DNA from 3 places in the Pseudarthrobacter sp. 05T312 genome. Region 3 is predicted to be linked to each of the others. Evidence: riboswitches for the same ligand, from Rfam matches in the RefSeq annotation. Region 3 holds a riboswitch; each other region holds the start of a gene.
The links. A riboswitch is a leader RNA that binds a small molecule or an ion and turns the genes downstream of it on or off. The one in region 3 is predicted to bind S-adenosylmethionine.
Positions count from the first base shown of each region.

Region 1: linked by a shared signal. The riboswitch ahead of AC1DIP_RS11695 (cobalamin-independent methionine synthase II family protein) and the one ahead of AC1DIP_RS14145 (bifunctional o-acetylhomoserine/o-acetylserine sulfhydrylase) in region 3 are both predicted to bind S-adenosylmethionine.
Region 2: linked by a shared signal. The riboswitch ahead of AC1DIP_RS03970 (aminotransferase class V-fold PLP-dependent enzyme) and the one ahead of AC1DIP_RS14145 (bifunctional o-acetylhomoserine/o-acetylserine sulfhydrylase) in region 3 are both predicted to bind S-adenosylmethionine.

Region 1 is NZ_JBFTLY010000007.1:96,977-102,641, reverse strand. Features, by position in the region: gene AC1DIP_RS11705 (DUF3151 domain-containing protein) at 1-370, shown strand, start outside; gene AC1DIP_RS11700 (uracil-DNA glycosylase family protein) at 452-1,084, opposite strand; gene AC1DIP_RS11695 (cobalamin-independent methionine synthase II family protein) at 1,296-2,504, opposite strand; SAM riboswitch class I at 2,518-2,622, opposite strand; gene AC1DIP_RS11690 (adenylosuccinate synthase) at 2,971-4,260, shown strand; gene AC1DIP_RS11685 (DUF1508 domain-containing protein) at 4,440-4,811, shown strand; gene AC1DIP_RS11680 (RNA polymerase sigma factor) at 5,085-5,636, shown strand; gene AC1DIP_RS11675 (hypothetical protein) at 5,633-5,665, shown strand, end outside.
Region 2 is NZ_JBFTLY010000001.1:801,929-807,593, forward strand. Features, by position in the region: gene AC1DIP_RS03950 (trypsin-like peptidase domain-containing protein) at 1-164, shown strand, start outside; gene AC1DIP_RS03955 (hypothetical protein) at 210-587, opposite strand; gene AC1DIP_RS03960 (metal-dependent transcriptional regulator) at 635-1,345, opposite strand; gene AC1DIP_RS03965 (class I SAM-dependent methyltransferase) at 1,395-2,153, opposite strand; gene AC1DIP_RS03970 (aminotransferase class V-fold PLP-dependent enzyme) at 2,239-3,657, opposite strand; SAM riboswitch class IV at 3,694-3,807, opposite strand; gene hisN (histidinol-phosphatase) at 3,960-4,772, opposite strand; gene rsgA (ribosome small subunit-dependent GTPase A) at 4,817-5,665, opposite strand, start outside.
Region 3 is NZ_JBFTLY010000010.1:95,941-101,605, forward strand. Features, by position in the region: gene AC1DIP_RS14135 (MFS transporter) at 1-861, opposite strand, end outside; gene metX (homoserine O-acetyltransferase MetX) at 1,038-2,153, opposite strand; SAM riboswitch class IV at 2,166-2,281, opposite strand; gene AC1DIP_RS14145 (bifunctional o-acetylhomoserine/o-acetylserine sulfhydrylase) at 2,416-3,741, opposite strand; SAM riboswitch class IV at 3,786-3,900, opposite strand; gene AC1DIP_RS14150 (VOC family protein) at 4,060-4,692, shown strand; gene AC1DIP_RS14155 (HNH endonuclease signature motif containing protein) at 4,898-5,665, shown strand, end outside.

The DNA of each region.
Region 1 (5,665 bases), on a different contig from region 3:
GCCTGCCGAGACTGAGGTCAACGCGCAGTTGGAGGCCGGGCACGAGGCCCTGGACCTGGTGGAAAAGCACCCCACGTCCTCGCTGCTCTGGGCCGTGCTGGCTGAGGAGGCGTGGACAGAAGGACGCACCATCGACTCCTACGCCTACGCCCGGGTTGGCTACCACCGGGGCCTGGACGCGCTGCGCCGCAACGGCTGGCGCGGCGTTGGTCCCATCCCGTGGGAGCACGAGCCGAACCGCGGTTTCCTGCGCGCGCTCTACTCCCTGGGCCGGGCGTCATCGGCCATCGGCGAGGCCGACGAGCCGGAGCGGATCGAAAAGTTCCTCAACGATTCCGATCCCACCGCGAAAGCGGCCATCGAGGGCTAGATTCGAATAATTACGACGACGGCAGGTCACCTTCCCAAGGAAGGTGACCTGCCGTCGTCGTAGGTTGAGCCTGCCGAAACCCTAGGCTTTACGGGCGATGCCTGTGCGGGCCATGGCGTCGGCGTAGGCCGCGCGCATGTCCTCGAGGTACTCCTCCTGGCGCGCGGGGGAACCGGCGAACGCACGGCCGCTGAGGGAACGCACCTTGTAGGTCTTCAGGCCGCGGCGCCACAGCAGCGGAACTTCGGTCTTCAGGAGTGCATTGGCCAACCGGTTGGCTTCGGTTCCATGCGCCACGATGACCGAGGCGCGGGGCACCAGGGCCAGGAACTTCAGCAGCGGCTTCAGGCCTGCCTGGATCTGGTCCGGGGTGAACTTGCCGTTGGCTTCGCCGGTGACGTGCCAGGGGTGGACGTTCCACGGCATCACGAACTCGGGGCGCAGGCCCAGCTTCCACTGGAGCCCCAGCATGCGGGTAGCCGCGTCCTGGTCACCGGCCGTGATGAATCCGGACGGGTCCGCCTCGCCGATGTTGGAGAACAGGCTGATGATGCGGCATTCGTCGACGTCATGCATCGGGTCCACATAGGGCACCACGGTTCCGGGCTTGGCCTCCTGCAGGGAATCACACAGTTCGTTGACGGCTGCAACGCTGGGTTCGTAGCGGCGGCTCATGAGCTGTTCGTGGAATGTTTCTGGGGCCAGGGCTGTCATGAAGTGCTGGGTCTCCTGCGGGGATTGGCGTTGCTGCCGCCACGGAAATGGGCACGCGGGGGCGCGACACCTCAGCGGCGGTTGATTGGGGTGGGCCAACTCCGGGTCGGCCTTGTCCAGTTTACCAAGCCCCCGGGAACGGAAACGCCGGTCCCGCGAATCCGCCACGGCGGAACACGGAACCGGCGGGTTCCCGCTTCGCCTCTTGCAGCTACCAGAGGCGGCTGGTGGCGCGGCGGGCGCCCTCGCCGAGGGCCTCCAGCTTGGCGAAGGCGATCTGGGGGTGCACCCTGCCGCCCAGGCCGCAGTCGGTGGAGGCGATGACGTTTTCGCGGCCCACGACGTCGGCAAAACGGACGATGCGGTCGGCAACGAGGTCAGGGTGTTCCACCACGTTGGTGGCATGGGACACGACGCCCGGGATGATGATTTTGCCCTCGGGGAGCTTGGTGTCCTCCCATACGCGCCATTCGTGTTCGTGGCGGACGTTGGCTGCCTCGAAGGAGTAAGCGCCGGCGTTGACCTGCAGCACCGAGCCGATGATGTCGGCGAACGGGATGTCCGTGGTGTGCGGGCCGTGCCAGGAACCCCAGCAGACGTGCAGCCGGATCTGTTCCTGCGGCAGGTCGCGGAGGGCCCAGTTGGTGGCCTCCACGCGCAGCTGGATGAACTTCAGGTAGTCCTCCAGGCTGGGCTCGGGATTGATCTGGTCCCAGCTCTCGGCGAGGGACGGATCGTCGAGCTGCACCGTGAGGCCGGCGTCGACGATGGCCTTGTATTCCTCCCGCATGGCATCGGCGCAGGCGTAGACAAGTTCCTCATCCGACTTGTAGTACTCGTTGGCCACGCGGGCGCAGGAGCCGGGAGAGAGGGATGCTACGAAGCCGTCGGACAACCCGGCGGCGGCGAGGCCGGTCTTCAGGTTCTTGATGTCCGATGCCACCAGGTCCTGGCCCGTGTAGGTCAGGGGTCCGGCGATCTTGGGCTGGGTCACGCTCTTGCGGTGGGACAGGATGCCCGAGGAGGGGTCGTTGTAGGCCTCGTTGAACGCCTGCCGGTCGCGCCGGTCGGGGAAGGAAGTCAGGACAATGTTGCCGGGGGAGGAGCGGTGCACCTGGGCATCGGCCCAGCGGTCCACGTTGGTTGGCTCCAGGCCGCCCAGCCGTGCGAAGGAGTAGTTCCACCAGGCACCGTAGTCCACGGAGTTGGCCATCGTGTGCCCGTATTCGCCGTCGTTGGGAATGTCGATGCCGAGGTCCTTCTGGCGCTGGACCACATCCACCACGGAGGTTTCAAGGAGGTCCAGGAATTCCGGGGTGATGCCATCGGTTTCCTTGGCGGCATTGGCGGCGATGAGTTCAGGGGTGCGGGGCAACGATCCGGCGTGGGTGACGCGGATGTGGTCGGTGTTCAGGGGCATGCTGGAATCTTCCTTTCCATCGGTCCTGGCAGTAGCACCTTCGGCCCGCAGGAATCCTGCTGGACCGTGGTTGCTGCGGCGTCATCGAGCCAGGTCTCTCGGCCGCTCCGGATGGTTCACTCTCAGATAAATGGAGAGACCCGCCTTGGGGCAAGTCTGCGCCGCTTTATGTCGCGGCTCCTTGCGGGCGGCTTCCCTGCTATGCACTCGGGCAGCGCAGCAACGGCTACCTGATCAAGCAGACCGTCACCACGCTGACCTCCACGGCCGCGGCGGGCCACAACAGTGGACAAAGTGCCCTATCGGCTAAACTTGGGTGGTAAGAGCCCCGGAACTCTTGCTTCGTTGCGCCGTGCTGCGGCTGTGCGAAGGCCGGTCTGTTCGGGGCATTCTCATGAACGGCGCTGCATGGGCCTGCCACCTGGTGGCCGGGCCCGGGCGGCCCGAACGAATGGGGGAGGATCCCATGCCAGCAATTGTGATCGTAGGAGCCCAGTGGGGCGACGAAGGAAAAGGCAAGGCCACCGACCTGCTGGGCGGCCGTGTTGACTACGTCGTCAAGCCCAACGGCGGCAACAACGCCGGGCACACCGTCGTCGTAGGCGGTGAAAAGTACGAACTCAAACTTCTGCCGGCAGGCATTCTTAGCCCCAACGCCGTTCCCGTCATCGGCAACGGCTGCGTGGTGAACCTGGAGGCCCTCTTCCAGGAAATCGACGGACTCCAGGCGCGCGGCGCCGACACCTCAAAGCTGCGGGTCTCCGCCAACGCCCACCTGGTGGCGCCCTACCACCAGGTGCTGGACAAGGTGACCGAACGCTTCCTGGGCAGCCGGGCCATTGGCACCACCGGCCGCGGCATCGGTCCCGCCTACATGGACAAGGTGGCCCGGCTGGGCATCCGCGTCCAGGATGTCTTCGACGAATCGATTCTCCGCCAGAAGGTGGAAGGCTCGCTGCGGCAGAAGAACGAACTCCTGGTCAAGGTCTACAACCGCCGCGGTGTGGTGGTGGACGAGATCGTGGAGTACTTCCTGTCCTTCGCCGAGCGGCTCCGCCCGTTGGTCATCGACAGCACCCTGGTCCTGAACTCCGCGCTGGACGAGGGCAAGGTAGTCCTGATGGAGGGCGGCCAGGCAACATTCCTGGACGTGGACCACGGCACCTACCCGTTCGTGACCTCCTCCAACCCCACCGCCGGCGGCGCCTCGGTGGGCTCCGGCATCGGCCCCACGCGGATCTCCCGCTCCATCGGCATCATCAAGGCCTACACCACCCGCGTTGGTGCCGGCCCGTTCCCCACGGAGCTCTTCGATGAGATGGGCGTCTACCTGCAGAAGACCGGCGGCGAATTCGGCGTCAACACCGGCCGTCCCCGCCGCTGTGGCTGGTACGACGCGGTCCTGGCCCGCCACGCCTCCCGCGTCAACGGCTTCACGGACTACTTCGTCACCAAGCTGGACGTCCTCACCGGCATCGAGCAGATCCCGGTATGTGTCGCCTACGACGTCGACGGCGTGCGGCATGACGAGATGCCCATGACGCAGACCGAGTTCCACCACGCGAAGCCCATCTTCGAGTACTTCGACGGGTGGACCGAAGACATCACCGGAGCCCGGACGCTGGCGGACCTGCCGGAGAACGCGCGCAATTACGTCCTGGCGCTGGAGAAGCTTTCCGGAACCCGGTTCTCCGCCATCGGCGTTGGCCCGGACCGGGACCAGACCATCGTGGTGAACGACCTCATCAACGACTGACGACTCCTCCCGGAACGGGGGGATGACGACGGCGGCAGGCCACCTATTGCAGGTGGCCTGCCGCATGTTTTTGGTGGCGGAAAACGAATTTACACAGGCTTAACGCGCGCGGTCTTGTGAGGCTTCCGGTGCCGCCGCCAGACTCGTCTGTACCACCTGGTGCCCAAGGAAGGATCGTCATGGCCGGAAAATTTGAAGCCTTCGTCGACGCTGATTCGTTTTTCCGGTTCCGGCTCCTGGCTCCGGACGGGGCCGTGATCGCCGTCTCCGGCCCTTTTGAGGACAAAGCCGCCGTGGTGGCGGGGATAGCCGCGGTTCGCGAATGTGCCGGAACCGGCCTGGTGACCGACCTCTGTCCCGCCGGGGCCGTCTCCCGTCCCGCGCCCGTACCCGCAGCAGCTGCTGCCGCCTTGCCGGCGGAGCTGCCCGCCGCCGTCGTACCCGTATGCGGCGAGGAGCGCACGCCCGCCCTGGTGCACGCCTTCGTGCTGGCAGGGGCACCCCGCAGGCACGCCAGTGTGCCCCGTTGGACCAGGACAGCAACCCGCTGAAAAAGATTTCGAACTTTTTTTGAAAAGGCGTAACCCCCCGGGCAGCCGGAGCGATTACCTCTATGAAGCGCCGGCCTGGAACCTGTCCCCCATCACGTTCCAGGCCGGCTCTTTTATCTTTCCGCAAGGGTGGCTGCCCAGGCTTCGCCCGTCACTGGCCCCGGCCGTGGCGCTTCGGGCTGTGCGGTTACTGGCGGGTAAAGTGAGGGCAGCGTTCCGGATGTACTGAACGCTGCCCTGCCACCACCCTTCTTGACGGAAAGCACCACGTCAGTGACCGATGCACAGACAGACGAGGCCCCGGACCAGCCAGTTTCCGGGACCGCTGCCTTCAGCCTGGTTTATAAGACGTACGCATCACAGGTTCTGGGCTATCTCACGGCCCGGGGAGTCGAGGATCCGGAGGCCGCCATGCAGGAAGTGTTCCTGTCCGTGCTGCCACGTCTCGGTACCGTGCGGGGAGGGGAGTCGGGGCTGCGGACCTTCATCTTCTCTGTTGCCCACGCCCGGATGGTGGATGACCACCGCCGCCAGAGCCGGACTCCGGTCAAGCTGTCCTTCGAGCCCGAGCTCGACCAGCGCCAGGACACGTCGGCGGAGAAGGAAGCCCTGCAGCGCATCGAACCCCGGGAAGTCCTCAGGCTGTTGGACGGGCTGCCCCAGGACCAGCGGGACGTTCTGTCCCTGCGCCTGGTGGCCGGCCTCACGGTGGAACAGACGGCGGAGACCATGGAAAAGAGCGCTGGTTCGGTGAAGCAGCTGCAGCGGCGCGCATTGCTGAAACTCCGGGAACTTGCCGCAGTGAAGGAGTACCTCGCGCCATGACGCCTGCCCAGGATAACCTTGCCGCCCTT
Region 2 (5,665 bases), on a different contig from region 3:
TCGTCACAGCCGGCGGCCGCCCGGTCAGCAACGCCGAAAGCCTGCAGCGCCTGCTGTTCGCCGATGCCATCGGACAGCCGCTCGACCTGGCCGTGCTGCGTGATGGCACGGAACGCCACCTGACGGCTGTCCCGGAGGAAATGACGGCCAACGGCGCTGGCTAAGGCTCGACGCCGGCCCCGGCACCAGGGGCGGGCACGTCCGGATGGCTAGGGGCTGACCTGAGGTGCTTTTACGTCAGCGATGCCTACGAAACGCGTTCCCACGCCGTCGTACTCGCTGCGAACGCAGCCCGGACGCACGGCGGGAACCTCGGACGGCGCGTGGTGCCCGCACACCACGTAGGTGAAGTCCGGCCACCACTTCTTGGGCCGGGCCGCCTCCTCGTACCCGCACACGGCGCACTCCAGGTGCACCCAAACAGGCCGTTTGCCGGTGCGGTTGGCCCGTGACTGCACCAGCCAGGGCGGGGGATTGTCCAGGAGGTTACGGAGCTCGGCCTCGGACATCCACTTCGGCAGGCCATGGCGCTGCGCCATCTCAAGGGGAACATCCAGGGTTATTGCTGCGTCGCGTCTGCTGATCATCACCTTCCACGATACGGGAGGCGGCCAAATCGACGGTGAGGGGTGGCCTAGCTTCCCAGGATGCAGCCCGGGTGCGGTGTTTCGGTGGAGAGCCACAACGCGGAGGCGATCTCATCTGCAAGGTCGAAGTCGCGGGTGCCGCCGGGACCGGCGATGCGCACCATCAATGCACCACCGAACGGGCGCCGTCCCAAAACCTCGACCTCGGCGTCGAGATCGATGTCCTGCGCAGCGAGATACCGCAGGAGCTCCGGATTGTCATCGCTGATGCGGGTGATTTTGCCGCTGTGCCCCTGATCCAGCCCGGCAAGCAGGTGGGCGCTGGGCATCAGCACCTGGCCGTCCGCGGTGGGAATGGGATCGCCGTGCGGGTCCCGTTCCGGGTTTCCGAGCTTGGCGGCGACGCGTTCGATGAACGTGTCCGAGACCGCGTGCTCCAGCTGTTCGGCTTCATCGTGGACCTCGTCCCAGCTGTAGCCAAGACGCTGGACGAGGTAGGTCTCGATGAGCCGGTGGCGCCGGACCATGGACAGGGCCAGGCGCAGGCCGGACTCGGTCAGGGTGACGGCACTGTAGGGCTTGTGGTCCACCAGCCCCTGGTCCTTCAGTTTGCGGACCATCTCCGACACGGAGGAGTTCGCCACGCCCAGCCGCTGTGCGAGCTGGGAGGAAGTGATGGGCTTGTCCTGCCATTCGGTGAATGAATAGATGACCTTGACGTAGTCCTCGATCGAGGAGGAGGGTGCGCTGGTCTTCACAGGTCCAAGCCTACCGGTTTGGCTGGTCGGGCAGGGTGCGTTGACCGGGTCAGGCCTTGGTGGCGCGCCAGGCCAGTGTCAGGTAGGGGAGGTCGAGTTCCTGCCCCGGAGCGTGGGCCAGGTGTTCGTGCAGGTACCAGTCCAGGTTGGCAAGAACCTTCACCCGCGTCGCTTCACCGGCCCGCAGGTAGTAGCTGCGCGATTTGGTGAGCTCCATCAAGTCACCGGTGGTCACCCTGTCCTGCCAGTGGGTGACGTGACCTTCGAGCCCGTGGAATTCGGGCCCGACGACGGGCTTGTGGCCGGGCCGGTAGACATCGCCGGCGTGCATGATCCGGGAGAGCCGGTGCACCCAGGGGACGGAGGTGTCCAGCTGGTTCCAGACCAGGCCCAGGCTTCCGTGCGGGCGCAGGACGCGCGCCAGCTCGGTGCTCGCTGCTAGGGGATCGCACCAGTGCCACGCCTGGGCAACGGTGACGACGTCGAAGGCAGCGTCGGGAAGGCCTGTCGCCTCGGCCGTCCCCGGTGCAGCCGTGGCGGCGGGGCAGTGGGCCGTCAGCTGGGCGAGCATGTCCGCGGAAGGGTCGACGGCGGTGACGTCCAGTCCCATGGCCAGCAGCAGCGCGGTGAACTTTCCGGTACCTGCGCCGACGTCCAGGGCGTCATGGGCTCCGGCCGGTACCAGCCACCGCGCGGATTCGGCCGGATAGCCGGGCCGGACGCGCTGGTAGTGGCGGCCGCCGTCCTGGAAGCTCTGCCCGAGCTCCGTGCGCCGGCCGTGATCAAGCCTGGGGCCACCCCGAACCACGCGTGGCCTCCTTCTGGTGCTGCCTGCGGATGTCCTTCGAATTTACCGCATGACCGGCATCAGCAGGCAGTCGCTGCCCCGCGGCCTAGTCGTCGAGGCAGGGGGCTGCGCCGGCCGTCCCGGGGGTATTGGGTGCCCAGTGCGGGTAGGTGCGGAAGTCGTTGGCGGGCACCCAGCGGCCAGCATCCACCACGTAGTCCCATCCCAGTCCCTTGCTGCGCAAAGCCCGGATACCGGCAAGGAGGCGTTCGGCATCCTCCAGCCGCGAGCCCACGCCGAAACTCGCCCGGAGGGAGCCGGAAGGCAGGCCCAGGCGCTTCAGCAGGGGATGGGCGCAGAAGCGTCCGTCGCGCAGGCCCACCCCGTGCTCTGCGGAAAGGTAAGCGGCCACCAGTCCTGCGTCGTAGCCCTCCACCGAGAAGTTGACCACGCCGATGGTGTCCGTTTCCGGGTTGGTGTCCTTGAAGATCTGGTGGACGGTGACGCCGTCGATGTCCTGCAGGCCCTCCACCAGGAAGGAACGGATGGCGGATTCGTGGGCGTGCCACCGGTCCTGGTCGAGTTCGGCGATGACCTGGGTGGCGCGGGCCAGGGTGGCGGCGCCGAGGACGTTCGGCGAGCCCCCCTCGTGGCGGGCCGGGCCAGTGGCCCAGCTGACGCCGTCGAGCCGTGCTTCCTTGACGGCGCCGCCGCCGGCGAGGTGGGGGACGCCGCTGTCCAGCCAGTCGGGACGGCCCACCAGGACACCCGCGCCGAACGGCGCGTACAGCTTGTGGCCGGAAAAGGCGAGGTAGTCGACGTCGTCCGCGCTGATGTCCACCCGGCGGTGCGGCGCGAGCTGGGCCGCGTCCACCACGATCCGCGCGCCGTGCTGGTGGGCCAGCGCGGCCAGGGCGCGGATGGGAAGAATCTCGCCGGTGACGTTGGAGGCGCCGGTAACGGCCAGCAGGCTGACGCCGCCCTGCTCCAGTTCGGTCCGGACGGCGTCAAGGGTGCCGGTGATGGTGTCGGCGGCAACGATGCTGCGGTGCGGAACGCCCTGCCATGGCAGGAGGTTGGCATGGTGTTCGATGTCCAGGTAGAGGACTTCGCCGTCATGCCGGCCGCCGGTGGCAGGCAGGCAGCCGGCCAGGAGGTTCAGTGAGTCGGTGGTGTTGCGGGTGAAAATGACCGAATCATCCTGCCGGCCGCCCACGAAGTCCCGGACAATGCTGCGGGCGTTCTCGTAAACGGACGTGCTGATTTGGGACGCGTAGCCGGCACCGCGGTGGACACTGGCGTAGTAGGGCAGGATCTCGTTCAGGTAGGCGGAGACCACGGAGAGCGCCGGAGCCGATGCGCCGTAGTCAAGGTTCGCGTACCGGATGTGGCCCCCGGAAATCAGCGGTGCCTGGATTTCGGCGCCTGTGACGGCAGCGAGGGGACGGCGGGCAGCGGCGTGGCGATCGCCGGGAGTGCCGGATCCGGCAATGGCGGGCTGGGGGGAGACGGTGGCAGTTGTCACAGAGACCTCACTTGGATACAGGACTCCGGCATAGGGAATCCGCGCTTGCCGCATCCACTCCGGACCGGCCTGGTCGTCACCCGGGGCACCCCGCCGCGAATGGAGGGTTGCCGGCCAGCAAACCGGGGTTTTGCGCTGGCACTCGTGACCTGCATAAAAGCGTAGGACATGGGGCGGCCAGGATTGAAGCCGCGGCAATTGTTAAGGGCTTTGTTACGCAATATCGAATAAACGACGCCGGACACCCCCGTCTGGAGGTGTCCGGCGTCGCAATATTCGCCTAAGGGGCAGAACCGTGGCAGTTACAGCAGATCGTCCAGATACGGGTTGAGGCGGTGCAGCACCTCGGAGTGCAGGATCGAGTTGGTGGCCAGTGCGTTCCCTCCGAACGGTCCGTCTTCGCCTTCCAGGGAGGTGAACCGGCCGCCCGCCTCAACCACGATCGGCACCAGCGCAGCCATGTCGTAGAGGTTGAGCTCCGGTTCGCAGGCGATGTCCACGGAGCCCTCTGCCACCATGCAGTAGGACCAGAAGTCGCCATAGGCCCGGGTACGCCAGACGTCCTCGGTCAGCCCGAGGAACTCGTTGAGGTTTCCGCGTTCCTTCCAGCCGCTGAGGCTTGAGTAGGAGAGGGAAGCGTCGGAGAGGGTCGAGACGTTGGACACGCGGAGGCGGGTGGCAGCGGCCAGGGACCTGCCCATGTACGCGCCCATGCCCTTTGCCGCCCACCAGCGCTTGCCGAGGGCCGGTGCGCTGACCACGCCCACCACGGGTTCGCCTTCGTCCACCAGGGCGATCAGCGTGGCCCAGACCGGCACCCCGCGGACAAAATTCTTGGTCCCGTCGATGGGATCGATGATCCAGCGCCGCGAACCGTGCCCGGTGCTGCCGAATTCCTCGCCGAGGACGGCATCGCGGGGCCGGGAACGGGAGAGCTGGCCCCGGATGGCTTCCTCGGCTGCCTTGTCGGCGTCGGTGACGGGCGTCAGGTCCGGCTTGGTCTCAACGTGGAGGTCAAGGGCCTTGAAGCGGCTCATGGTCTGGTCATCCACGGAGTCGGCCAGGACATGGGCCAGGCGCAGGTCATCGTTGTAGCTCGAAGCGGGTTGGATCATGGTTACAAACTACCGTCTGCGGACGCATCTGCCGGGAGAACGCGTCAGTTGACGCTGCCAAGCTCCTTGGTTTCCTGCGCTTCCATGCGCGGATCAGCCCCAAGCAGGCGCCGGAGCGATGCGAGGCGTGCCGGGCCCGTGGGACCTGCGTGGCCGCCCGCCACCCAGTCATCGAGCCCGCAGTCCACCGCCGTTGCAGTGTGCTTGCAGCCGCGTTCACAGTTTTCGATCCCGGGGGAGAGGTCCGGGAATGAGCGCAGGATCCGGTCCGGGTCCACGTGCGCCAGTCCGAAGGATCGGATACCGGGGGTGTCGATGATCCAGCTGCCGGCCGGCGCGTCAGCCAGGCGCAGGGCCAGGGCTGACGACGACGTGTGGCGGCCACGCCCCGTGACCGCATTCACTCCGCCCGTCGCCCGCTCGGCGCCGGTCAGGGCGTTCACCATGGTGGACTTTCCCACACCGGAGTGCCCGAGCATCACGGTGACCTTGCCGTCGAGGTGGGCGCGAAGGGCTGCCACCGCGGCGCTGTCCAGCCGGGCGGAGAGGCCGTCGTCGGACCGTGCATCGATTCCGGACGCCTGCGCGTCCGCTGTCCGGCTGATGATTACCGGAAATTCCAAGTGCGTGTAATTGGACAGCAACCCGGCCGGGTCCTTGACGTCGGCCTTGGTGACCAGCAGGATCGGTTCGATCCCGGCGTCGTAGGCTGCCACGAGGGCGCGGTCGATGAACCCGGTGCGGGGCTCCGGGTTGGCGGCCGCCACCACGATTACCAGCTGGTCTGCGTTGGCCACCACGGCCCGCTCGATGGGGTCGGTGTCGTCGGCGCTACGGCGCAGGAGGGTGTGGCGGTCCTGGATTTTCACCAGGCGGGCAAGCGTGTCCGGCGC
Region 3 (5,665 bases):
GGTGTCGGCCTGCACCACGGTCTTCAGGTACGTGATGGAGAACGTGACCACCAGGTAGTAGAGGATGTTCTCCGCGAAGCGCAGGCCCATGGCGGTGAAGACGCCGCGGGGGTACCGCCGGAACACCTCGGCTACGCCGTAGCCCTTGTGGCCGGCGTCCACTTCCTTGCGGGCCTCCAGGAAGATGGGGGCGTCGTTGACCTTGGTGCGGATGTAGTAACCGATGATGACGATGACGGCGGACAGCCAGAACGCCACGCGCCAGCCCCAGCCCAGGAACGCGTCCTGCGTCAGTGTGGAGGAGAGGACGAACAGCACGGCCGTGGCGAGCAGGTTGCCCAGCGGCACCGCCGACTGCGGCCAGCTGGCCCAGAAGCCGCGGGACTTGCTGGGGCTGTGCTCGGCGACGAGGAGTACCGCGCCGCCCCACTCCCCGCCCACGGCAAAGCCCTGGGCGAACCGGAGGAAGACCAGCAGCGTGGGCGCCCAGTAGCCGATCTGCCCGAAAGTGGGCAGGCAGCCCATGAGGAAGGTCGAGACCCCCACCAGGATGATGCTCAGCTGCAGGAGCTGCTTCCGGCCGAACTTATCTCCGAAGTGGCCAAAGACGATGCCGCCGATGGGACGGGCAACGAAACCGACGGCATAGGTAAGGAAGGCGGCGATGATGCCGTCCAGTTCGGTGCCGGCGTTGGGAAAGAAGGCCTTCCCGAACACCAGCGTGGCGGCCGATGCGTAGAGGAAGAACTCGTACCACTCCACGACCGTGCCGGCCATGGACGCCGTCACCACTTTCTTCAGGCCTGAGGCCTTGACGTCGGTTTCCTCTGTACGCCTTGCGGCGGAGCTTTCCGTACTCATGCGAACTCCTTCGGCGTCGTCGTCGACACCACGGGGACCAGTCAATGGCAGACGGATGTGATGCACACCACGAAAGCCGGATTCGATGAGTATGGTCTGCCCGCGGGGCAACCTCAACGCCGATTAGTGCAGAAGGCATCTGCAGGAATGCACATTGCCGGCTGTTCGCCGGGGGTTTAGACCAGGAAGCTGCTCCGGAGCTGGCCGCCCAGCTGCCCGATTTCGGTCAGGAATCCGTCGTGCCCAATCGGCGCCTGGATGACATGGACATCCACGTCCCCGGGCAGGGCCCGGGCCAGTTCGTGGGACTGCGCCGGGAAATAGAGCCGGTCGGAGTCGACGGCGGCCACGAAGAACCGCGCCGTGGAGGCGGCCAGGGTTTCGGCCAGGGTTCCCCGTCCCCGGCAGACATCGTGGCTCATCAGCGCCTCGGTCAGGGCGATATAGCTGTTGGCATCGAAGCGCTTCACCAGCTTGTTGCCCTGGTGGTCCAGGTAGCTTTCCACCTGGTAGCGGCCCCGGGAGGCCAACACTTCCCCCTGCAGGGGCGACTCCGGCGCCTGGGGCTCCCGGCCGAAGCGGCCTTCCAGCTCCGCGGCGGACCGGTAGGTGATGTGGGCGATCCGGCGGGCGAGGGCCAGCCCCTCCTCCGGACACGGACCGCCGTAGTAGTCTCCGCCGTTGAAGTGGGGATCCTGCCGGATGGCCAGGGTCTGCGCCTGCGCGAAGGCAATCTGCTCGGCAGTACTGGCGGCTCCCACGGAGATCACGGCGCAGCGCTGCACCCGTTCCGGGTACGTCACGGCCCATTCCAGGGCCCGTGCGCCGCCCATGGATCCGCCGAGGACTGCGAACCAGTCCTTGATGCCCAGCTGGTCCGCGAGCCGGGCTTCGGCAACGGTGCTGTCGCGCAGCGTGACCAGGGGAAACCGGGAGCCCCAGGGTTTACCGTCCGGCGCGGGCGAGGACGGGCCGGTGGATCCGTAGCAGCCGCCCACGATGTTGATGGACACCACGAAGAAGCGGTCCGTGTCCACGGGAGCTCCGGGGCCGGCCAGCTGCTCCCACCAGCCCTCTTCGTCGGTGTCGCCGCGGGTCACATGGGTACTGCCGGTCAGAGCGTGCTCGATCAGGATGGCATTGCTGGCGTCCGCGTTGAGCGTCCCCCAGGTTTCGTAGGCCAGGGTCACATCCGGGAGGTATCCCCCGGCTTCGAGTTCCAGACCCCCAATGGAGGCGTAACGGACGATTCCATGTTCAGGGATGGTGGTTCGGGCGACGGTAACCGTCATGGCAAGACCTCTTCTACGCGCTTGCCTGCCGTCGTCTGACCGGCAGGCCAGGTCCTCACCCGGGGCACCCCACCGCGGATGGAGGGTTGCCGGCCAGCAAGCCGGGGCTGTCACTGGCACTCATGACCTGGTTCGAGTGTACGAAACACCCCCCGCTCCTGGCCAAGAGTATGACTGGTTGTGACTTCCCGGCTTGCTGCGCCCCCTGCCGGCCTCCTTACTGGCGGGCCGGCATCTCTCTCATGGGGGCCGGCGTCGTTCCTTAAGCCCCTTCGGTGCCCTTGGCGGCCCGGAAGCCTGCTTCCAGGTCAGCCAGGATGTCGTCGATGTGCTCCAACCCAACGGAAAGCCGGACCAGGCCGGGGTGCACCCCGGCCACAACCTGCTGCTCCGGTGAGAGCTGGCTGTGCGTGGTCGACGCCGGATGGATGACCAGGGAGCGCACGTCGCCGATGTTGGCCACGTGCGAGTGCAGCTCCAGGGCGTCGACAAAGCGCTTGCCGGCTTCCGCGCCGCCGGCCAGGTTGAAGGCGACGACGGCGCCCGTTCCCTTGGGCCCGTACTTGCGGCCTCGCTCGTACCACGGGCTGGACGGCAGCCCCGCGTAGGCGACGGATTCGACGTCGTCCCTTGCCTCGAGCCAGCGCGCCACATCCGTGGCGTTCGCAACGTGGCGCTCCACCCGCAGGCTCAACGTCTCCAGGCCCTGGGAAATCAGGAACGCATTGAAGGGCGAGACAGCCGAGCCGAGGTCGCGCAGCAACTGCACCCGGGCCTTGAGGATGTAGGAGAGGTTGGCGCCGAGCGCGCCGCCTTCGCCAAGGTCGCGTGCATAGACCAGGCCGTTATAGGTGGGGTCCGGGGTGTTGAAGCCGGGGAACCGTTCCGGGTCCTTGCCGAAATCGAACCTGCCGGAATCGACGATGACGCCGGCGATGGCCGAGCCGTGGCCGCCCAGGTACTTGGTGGCCGAGTGGAGCACGATGTCCGCGCCCCATTCCAAGGGGCGGATCAGGTATGGGGTGGAAAGGGTGTTGTCCACGATGAGGGGCACGCCGGCCTGGTGGGCCACTTCGGAGATGCCTTCAATATCCAGGACGTCCTGGCGCGGGTTGGACACCACTTCACCGAAGAAAAGCTTGGTGTTGGGCTGCACGGCGTCGCGCCACTGGTCCAGGTTGTCAGGATCAGCCACGAAGGTCACCGAGATGCCGAACTTCTTCAAGGTGTGGGCGAACAGGTTGTAGGTTCCGCCGTAAAGGCTGGGGCTGGCCACGATATGGTCGCCTGCCTCAGCGATGTTCAGCACTGCAAAGGTCTCCGCAGCCTGCCCCGAACTCAGCAGCAATGCCGCCAGGCCGCCTTCAAGGCTGGCGATCCGTTGCTCGACGGCATCCTGGGTGGGATTGCCGATGCGCGTATAGATGGGTGCGAGTTCGGCCAGGGCGAAGCGGTTGGCCGCGCTTTCGGCGCTCGGGAACACAAATGACGTGGTCTGGTAGATAGGCAGGGCGCGGGCCCCTGTTGCGCTGTCCGCCTCCTGGCCAGCATGGATCTGGCGGGTTTCAAAAGACCAACCGTTGGACATCCAAATCTCCTTTGACATGGGCCCGGCATGCTCACCAGCAGTGCGGGCCGCGCTTGCTCCCGGCTGTTGCCGGAGAGCCAGGTCTTCACCCGGGGCACCCCACCGCGGATGGAGGGTTGCCGGCCAGCGAGCCGGGGCTTGGCGCTGGCACTCATGACCTGGGCCCAGTCTAGGAACCTGACGGTTGCCGTGGACAGCATTGTGACGAACATGGTCTTGCCCCGGGGCATTTGCACAGGGGCAAGACCACGCGAAATGCCAGTAAGGGTATCCTTAGCTGAGAGCCCGATCACAAAGTGCCAAGATGTTCGCATGCGCATGGATCACGTCTCTTACGCCTGTGAACACGATGGCCTCGCGGCCACTACCGAACGTATTGCAACTGCCCTCGGCGTTGAGGCAGTGAAGGGTGGCGTCCACCCCCGCTTCGGAACCAGGAATATGATCATCCCCCTGGCCGGCCACAAGTACCTCGAAGTCGTCGAGGTCCTGGACCACCCGGCGTCGGACAAGGCACCGTTCGGCCAGGCCGTACGTGCCCGCTCCGCTGCCGGTGGCGGCTGGATGGGCTGGTGCGTCGAAGTGGACGACCTCGCCCCCTTCGAGGAACGCCTGGGCCGCGCCGCCGTGAACGGCAACCGCAAGTTCCCGGACGGCCGCGAGCTGGTCTGGAAGCAGATTGGCATCCTGGGCCTCATCGCCGATCCCCAGGTGCCCTACATGCTCAAGTGGGAGGGCGATCCCTCTCTCCACCCGTCCCACGCGTACGAGAGCAACCTCAAAATGAGCTGCCTGACCATCGCCGGTTCCGCCTCGCGCGTTACCGAGTGGCTGGGCGAGCCCGTGGAGAAGCCGCTTGAGGACGTTGCGGTGGAGTGGGTGGCCCCGCACGGTACCCCAGGCATCCTCTCGGTCACGTTTGAGACCGCCAACGGAGCTGTCACCATCTGACCCTCCCCCGTTCCTCCCCGGACCATTTCGGGGAGGTCCCCGGCGTGTGCCCGGGCAAACTTCGGCCGCCATTGGGTGGTGACAACGGCGTCACCACCCAATGGCGGCCGAATTCATTTAATAAGGTGCCCCCTGCGCCGTTACCAGGGCGCCAGCGTGAACCGCGCCCACTTTGAATGTCAGTGCCTCGTTGGATGATGTGGGTATGGGAATCAGCGGGGGTGTTGGGGTGGTGTTGGAGGGTGTTCGTGCCTCTGTTGCTGCCCTGGATGCGCTTGATGTCGAGGATACTTCCCTGGCTGCCGGCGCCGGCATTGGTTCCGGTGTTGACGTGCTCCAGCGGCGCTACGAGATCCGGCTGGAGCGCTTGGAGGTTGCGGCGCGGCTGGAGGCGCAGCTCGCCGCGGTGAAAGCACAGGACGCTGCCGACGCCGTTGAGTTCCAGGAAGCCATGACTCCGCCGGATGCCTCGGTGCAGGACCGCACTTACGCGCAGATGTCGGTGGTGGAGGAGATCGCGGGTGTCCTGACCATCAGCTCCGCCGCAGCGGGGGCAATGGTGGAGCACTCACGCCGGATCTGCTCCCTGCCGCTGGTATCCGAGGCCCTGGCCGCCGGAGAAGTGTCGTGGCAACACGCCCGGATTGTCGCGGACGAAACCGAGGGCCTTACCCCTGAGGGCGAGGCGTTTTTGGTGGCGCATTTCTTCGACCCGGCTGCACCCCACCCCGCCCGGGGTGCCGCGCCGGGGGAGCTCGTTCCGTCACGGTTCCGGGCGAAGGTCCGGGCGTGGCGGGAACGCCACCATCCGGAATCGATCGAGAAACGCCATGCAAAGGGGGTAGCTGACCGCCGGATGGAATACACCCCTGACAAGGACGGCATGGCCTGGGTCTCCCTCTACCTCCCCGGGGACACCGCGTGCGCGATCTGGAACCGCACCACCGCCACCGCCCGCGGACTCCAGGGCCCC